3 regions of the Synechococcus sp. C9 genome follow, and region 1 is predicted to be linked to each of the others. Evidence: riboswitches for the same ligand, from Rfam matches in the RefSeq annotation. Region 1 holds a riboswitch; each other region holds the start of a gene.
What was found. A riboswitch is a leader RNA that binds a small molecule or an ion and turns the genes downstream of it on or off. The one in region 1 is predicted to bind cobalamin.
Positions count from the first base shown of each region.

Region 2: linked by a shared signal. The riboswitch ahead of MLD66_RS09345 (energy-coupling factor ABC transporter permease) and the one ahead of MLD66_RS00645 (DUF1636 domain-containing protein) in region 1 are both predicted to bind cobalamin.
Region 3: linked by a shared signal. The riboswitch ahead of MLD66_RS09855 (sirohydrochlorin chelatase) and the one ahead of MLD66_RS00645 (DUF1636 domain-containing protein) in region 1 are both predicted to bind cobalamin.

Region 1 is NZ_JALAAD010000001.1:127,960-130,158, reverse strand. It holds gene cobW (cobalamin biosynthesis protein CobW) at 1-434, opposite strand, end outside; gene MLD66_RS00645 (DUF1636 domain-containing protein) at 585-971, opposite strand; cobalamin riboswitch at 1,263-1,411, opposite strand; gene MLD66_RS00640 (glycosyltransferase) at 1,433-2,199, shown strand, end outside.
Region 2 is NZ_JALAAD010000001.1:1,905,039-1,907,237, reverse strand. It holds gene cbiQ (cobalt ECF transporter T component CbiQ) at 1-85, opposite strand, end outside; gene MLD66_RS09350 (energy-coupling factor ABC transporter substrate-binding protein) at 119-430, opposite strand; gene MLD66_RS09345 (energy-coupling factor ABC transporter permease) at 436-1,194, opposite strand; cobalamin riboswitch at 1,217-1,361, opposite strand; gene MLD66_RS09340 (hypothetical protein) at 1,672-2,163, shown strand.
Region 3 is NZ_JALAAD010000001.1:2,009,151-2,011,349, forward strand. It holds gene MLD66_RS09850 (ABC transporter permease) at 9-983, opposite strand; adenosylcobalamin (AdoCbl) riboswitch at 1,111-1,253, shown strand; gene MLD66_RS09855 (sirohydrochlorin chelatase) at 1,257-2,199, shown strand, end outside.

The DNA of each region.
Region 1 (2,199 bases):
GGTACACCGTCAGTATAATAGCGGGACAATTGCCCGGTGAGCAGATTCTCCCCATCCACCAGGGTAATCACCCCATCCACCGTTGTCCGGGTGCGAATATCCGGCCAGGTGAAGGCTTGCACCAGGGGTTTGGGCAGAGCCAGCCCGGAAGTCTCAATCAAAATCCCCGTCGGTGGGGTCGGTCGCTCCAGCAAATACCGCATGGTGGGTAAAAAATCCTCCTGCACCGTACAGCACAGGCATCCATTGGTCAGTTCCACCACCGGCGTATCGCAACAGTTTTCCAATAGGGAGCCATCAATTCCCACTTCCCCAAATTCATTCACTAAAACCGCTAAACCGGCACTCTGGGGTGATTGCAATACCTGGCGAACTAAAGTGGTTTTCCCTGCTCCCAAAAAGCCAGTGATTACTGTGACTGGAATTTTACTCATCGCTACCTCAAAAGTGGAACGAAATACAGGGCATCAGTATTACTGGAATCAACCGAACATCTTAGCCATGCGATGTAGAAATTCGGGAGAACTCAAATTAGGAGATGCCCCTAAAATTGGTGATGTCCAATGGATAAAATTACCCAGGAACTACTTAGACGGAACCAGGGGCGGAATGCGTCCCAACACCCGATTTTTTAATAATTCTGGTCGTTCCCCGTAGGGTACAAAGCCATCCGTTTTTTCCCGATGTAATTGGGCTAATTGCACCAGGGCGGTTACGGTTTCCGAACGCTGGTCTTGCGCCGGTAATTGCCCCAAAACATAGGAAAATTTACCAGGGGCAGTGATCGCTACCGCACAGGAATTGAGGCAGGCACTTAAACATTTAACGGCTTGGAGTTGGATGCCCGAATCCGCTAAAGCCACCTGCAAATCCTGAAGCAAAAATTCTCCCGCACTGGTGCCAATGCGTTTGCCATCTTCCCAGGTACTCCCACAGGTGGTGCAGACAAACAAAGTGGAATCAACGGTCATAAATCACACCCCAAATGATTGTGTCAATTGAATCCTGCAAAAATTAATCTTGAAAAACGGGAAAGAACCCGTCTATTCCAGCGACCCATAGCAATTTCACCCAATTTAGAGATGGATTTTCAAGGAAAGTAAGTCCGGGAATTAAGCCCCGACAGCTACTATTCCCAATTCCATGAAAATTGCTGTGAAAATCGGCTATTCCCACCGGTGAAAACGGTTCAACGGTGCCGATTTGAGTAAGGATCAACTAACCTGGGGCGGGGGAAACAATTGCATTCATCTGTACCTCGCAGAATTTAGGACAACACCGGCGGGCATCCTGACTCAGGAATTGACGCACAATTCCCTCACAGTTGCGGGACAGCGGTGGATTTGCACCACACTTTCCCCGTTACCTGGCTGGGCTGACCCCCCAACCAACCGGCTTCTATACTTTAATGCAGAATGAACCCCACTGCCAGATGAAATTTTCGATTGTTACCCCCTGTTACAATGCCGCCCCCTACTTAGCGGAAACCTTAGATTCGGTACTGAATCAAACGGCAGTACGTTCCGGGCGGGTGCAGTTGGAATATTGGGTCATGGATGGGGGTTCGACGGATCACACCCTGGAATTATTAAAAAGTTACGATTACCCCAATGTGCATATTCATTCTGCCAAAGACCAGGGGATGTATGATGCTTTGGCGCAGGGGTTTTCGCAAACCACAGGGGATGTGATTGCCTATCTAAATGCGGGGGATTTTTATTACCCCCAAGCCTTTGCGGTGGTGGCGGATATTATCCAAACCGGTCAGGTGGATTGGTTAACGGGTTATCGGGTAATTTACAACCAACATTCCCAGGTGATTCACATGGATTTGCCCTACCCCTACCGGCGGGAATTGTTTGCCTATGGTTTGTACAACCAAGCCTGGTGTCGGGTGCAACAGGAATCCACGTTTTGGACACAAAAAGTTCATCAAAAATTAGATTTACAACGCTTAAAATCCTGGCAATATGCGGGGGATTATTTTCTCTGGTTACAGTTCGCAAACCAGACGGAATTGCAGGTGGTCAGCAGTTATTTGGGGGGATTCAAACGTCATCCGGGGCAATTGTCCGAACGGCGGGATAGGTACAATCAGGAGGTGGCGCAGATGACCCAACCGGCTCCCCTGGGGGCAAAATTACAGCACACCTGGGACTGGTGCCAATGGCGGTGGCAAAAAAAATACCCCCGGGTCTG
Region 2 (2,199 bases), 1.8 Mb from region 1:
TCCCCAGGGCAAACCCCACCTTCTGCGTCGGCGGCAGGGGTCTCAGGGCATTGGTATAGGCATAAACATCCAGATGATGGTGCATCCCGGTTCATCCGCCTTAAGCCCAGGGCGAGCCTTAATGTTGCTCATCCCGAGCGGACGCACTGCGCCCCTGATACCGCCCCAGGACATAGCCGATCACCCCGGCCCCCAACCCCGCCTGCACCGCAAACAGCAGGGACTCCAGTTCCCCACTGGCCGGTTCCAAAACCGGGTTCACCCAGGGCTGGTAATCCGGTCGCATCGCCTCAATCGCCTCCGTAGCCGCACCATCTGCCCCCTCAAACGCCCCATTCCGGGTAATGACCAACGGCAGTACCGCCAGCCCTACCACCCCCGCCAGCAATAGCCAATTTAGCCCGGTCATGGATTTGGAAGAATTCTGCATCGCCCTCACGCTCCTTCTTTGAGTAACGCCAACGACTCCAACTCCGGTCGGCTATAGGTCTGGAGCCAATTCCACACCAGCACCGTCAGCAGACCCTCACTCACCGCCAAAGGCACCTGGGTGATGGCAAAAATCGTGGCAAATTTGGCAAAAGCGGCACCAACTCCCCCTGTTACCGCCGGGAATGCCAGTGCCAACTGCCAAGACGTGACCACATAGGTCATCAAATCCGCCAGCGCCGCCGCCAAAAAAACCGCCACCGTTTGCCGCCGGGTCATCCGCATCACCCCCTGATACACCCCATAGGCCACCAACGGCCCCACCACCGCCATCGAAACCCCATTCGCCCCCAAGGTGGTCAGCCCCCCGTGCGCCAACAGCAACGCCTGGAACAGCAACACCAGCCCCCCCAGCACCGACATCACCCCAGGGCCAAACAGGATCGCCCCCAGCCCCGTCCCCGTCGGATGGGAACAACTCCCCGTCACCGAAGGCAATTTCAACGCCGACAACACAAACGTAAACGCCCCAGCCAAAGCCAACAACAACTTGGCCTCGGGAAATTCACGGGTGATGCGCCTCAAGGCAAAAAATCCCCAGACCAAAAACGGCAAAAAAACCACCCACCAAAAAATCGCCCAGGCAGGGGGCAAATACCCCTCCATAATGTGCATCGCCTGTGCCGGTTGTGCCGCCCCAACCACCCAATACACACCCAACCCAGCCAACAGAGCCAGCCGGGAACGCCGCAATATCTGGAACATCAATCCGTACCTCGCAGATTGGTCTATGTTGTCAACCGGCGGCGGGCATCCTGACTTAGAGGCACCAAACCTCATCACAGTTGCGGGACAGTGACGGATTCACACCGTGCTTTCCCCTTCACATCCGTTGGCTGTTCCCCAACGAAACCGACGGCTAGATTTATAGCTTACAATACTATTCTTTCCCCAGATCAATTCTCATGTAAATAATAATTAAGGGCACCTCTATGTATTTGCATTACTAGAAGATTATTTCGCCGGAATACCCATACTCATGGCTACGCTACGCAGGCTATCCAAAACCAAGGACGGGGGTGACCCCGATTATCAACTGGATTAAGATTATTATAAACCTTGGAACCCCATGATTCAGACCATATTCAGTTAAGATTAAGATAAAATATCTAACGTTTATAGGGTGTTGGTTTGCTAGAGCTTATGAAGACTTCCCATTCTATTTTGACCGGCATAGTAACCATGACTATCGTGTTATTCCTGCAAGGCAGTCCTGGGCTGACCCGTCCGTTTCGCTCTGTCCAAGAACATTTCCTGGGAATTCCCGCCCCCCTCTTGCCCTTGGGTTCTACTGAAAACCGTCAGCGTTATTTGCATTATGCCACCGTGGATGTTCCGAATGGTTATATTCGCTATCAAGCCAGCGATAATCCCCAACAGTTTGAGTTTGCTATTTTCCGCAAAAATAATGGGCAATATTTAGCGGCGTATAGCGTGCCCTATGACCCGGTTTCTTTCCCAGAACAACCCGGTTTATCCCAGTTAATTTTGTTGGACTATCGTCAGGGACAATGGCGAAATGTGACCCGGGAATTGTTACCCGTACCTTTTGATCCCACCCTAACCTACCAATTACCCAGAGTGGGACGGGACATTATTGTGGTAAATCGCCGCAACCAAAAGCTCTACCGTTTGCGTTGGCAAAATGACCGGTTTGTGCGCCTGGGAATTTAGGTTTTGTGCCCTGTAGGTAAACCATAATAGAATTAA
Region 3 (2,199 bases), 1.9 Mb from region 1:
TCCTGCCGTCAGGGTTCCGAGTGTAAACGAATACGGGGGTCTGCCCACTGCAATAAAATATCCGCCAACAAATTGCCCAGAATTAACATCACCGAACCGAGCATCAAACTCGCCATCACCAGATACAAATCCTGCGCCGTCACCGCCTGTAAAATTAAGCGACCAAGACCCGGCCAATTGAAAAAATATTCGGAAATAAAAGCACCGCTCAAGAGGGTGGCAAATTCAAATCCCAGCAGGGTAATTAAGGGGTTAATCGCATTGCGGAGGGCGTGGACATAAATCACCCGGGATTCCGGTAAACCCTTGGCACGGGCGGTACGGATATAATCTTGCCCCAGCACATCCAGTAAATTACCCCGCATCAACCGTTGCAAACCCGCAAAGCTAATAATCGTCAACGTCAAAGCCGGTAACATCAGATGCCAAAGGATGTCCAAAACCTTACCCAGGGGCGTTAAATCCACAAAATCAATGCGGGTCATGTCCCCCACCGGAAACCAACCGGTACGTTGGGCGATAAATAATAAAATTAACCCGGCGATAAAACTGGGAAACCCCTGGGCTAAATAGCTAACCCCTTGCAAAAGGTAATCCGGGCGGCGGTTTTGATAAACAGCGGCGACAATGCCCAAGGGAATCGCCAAACCCCAGGTGAGAATCAACGAAGCCACGGCTAATAATAACGTCGCTGGCACCCGTTCCCAGAGGAGTAGGGCGACGGGACGACGATAGACAAAACTTTCCCCAAAATTGCCCCGAATGGCTTGGGATAGCCACAGAAAATACTGCTCAACGGGAGATTTATCCAGCCCAAATTGTTGCCGTAGGGCTTCTATCGTTTCGGCGGAAATGGTGGGGTTTTGTTGCAGGCTATTCAAATAGTCGCCGGGTGCCAATTGAATGATGGCAAAGGACAAAGCTGATGCTAAAAATAAGGTTAAAACTGCTTGCAGAATGCGCTTGATCCAGTAACGTGCCATCGGTACCCTGGTTGCGTGGATTGCTTTTTAGAATACCTATAAGTTTACTGGAAGTTTACCAGGTAACACCACCGCTACCAAATCGGCAGGAAAAGTAACGTCTTCAGCCGGTCGGGGACATCTGCCCCTATGATATTAAAACTGACCTTTCGGGAAAATCCGGTGCGAATCCGGTGCTGTGCCGCAGCAGTGATGGGAGTTCCCTCAGCCTGAATGCCGTTGGTCGGTTTGTCCCTACATTGACCTGCGTTGCACGGGTCTAAGGAGTTGAACATGGTTGCATTTGTTTCGCATCGGGAGCCTCGGCTGGCGCCCTTGCCCCAACCCCGTCCCCTGCTGTTGATTGGTCACGGTACCCGGGATGCCCAAGGTCGGGCGGATTTTTTGAATTTTGCCCAGCAGTACGGTGCCCTCGACCCCAGTCGCCCGGTGATCCCCTGTTTTTTGGAGTTGACCGAACCCCTGATTGAGGAGGGGATTGCTCGCTGTGTGCAGGCGGGCTGGTGGGAACTGTCGGCGGTGCCCCTGTTACTCCTGGCGGCACGGCATCTGAAGTTGGACATTACCCGGGAGTTGGATCGGGCACGGGGGCAATATCCGGGGTTGACCATTCACTACGGGCGGCATTTGGGGCTGGCACCGGAAATTCTCCGCCTCTGGCAGGAACGGTTAGCCCGGGTGGATCATCCCACCATTCCCCGCAGTGAAACCGTCGTACTGCTGGTGGGGCGGGGGGCGAGTGACCCGGATGCCAATAGCGATGCGCTGAAATTGTCCCGTCTGTTGTGGGAGGGCAGTGGCTATCTGACGGTGGAAACCTGTTTTGTGGGCATTACCCATCCCCGGCTGGAGGAGGGGTGGCGGCGGGTGTGGCTCTATCAACCCAAACGGGTGATCGTCCTGCCCCATTTCCTGTTTACCGGGGTGTTGGTGCAAAAAATTCAGGCGATGGCACGGCAGATGCAGGCGGCACACCCGGAGGTGGAGGTGACGTGTCTGCCGGAATTAGGAATTACTCCGGAGCTATTTGCCCTGGTGCGCCAGCGGGAATGGGAAACCTTCGGTGCAACGATGCCCATGAACTGCGATATGTGTAAATTCCGCCAGCAGGTTCTATATGGGAATTCCCACAGCCATTCACACGACCATTCCCATCACCACCACGACCATTCCCACCATGCTCACAGTCACGGCTACGATGACCCCTACCGGGACT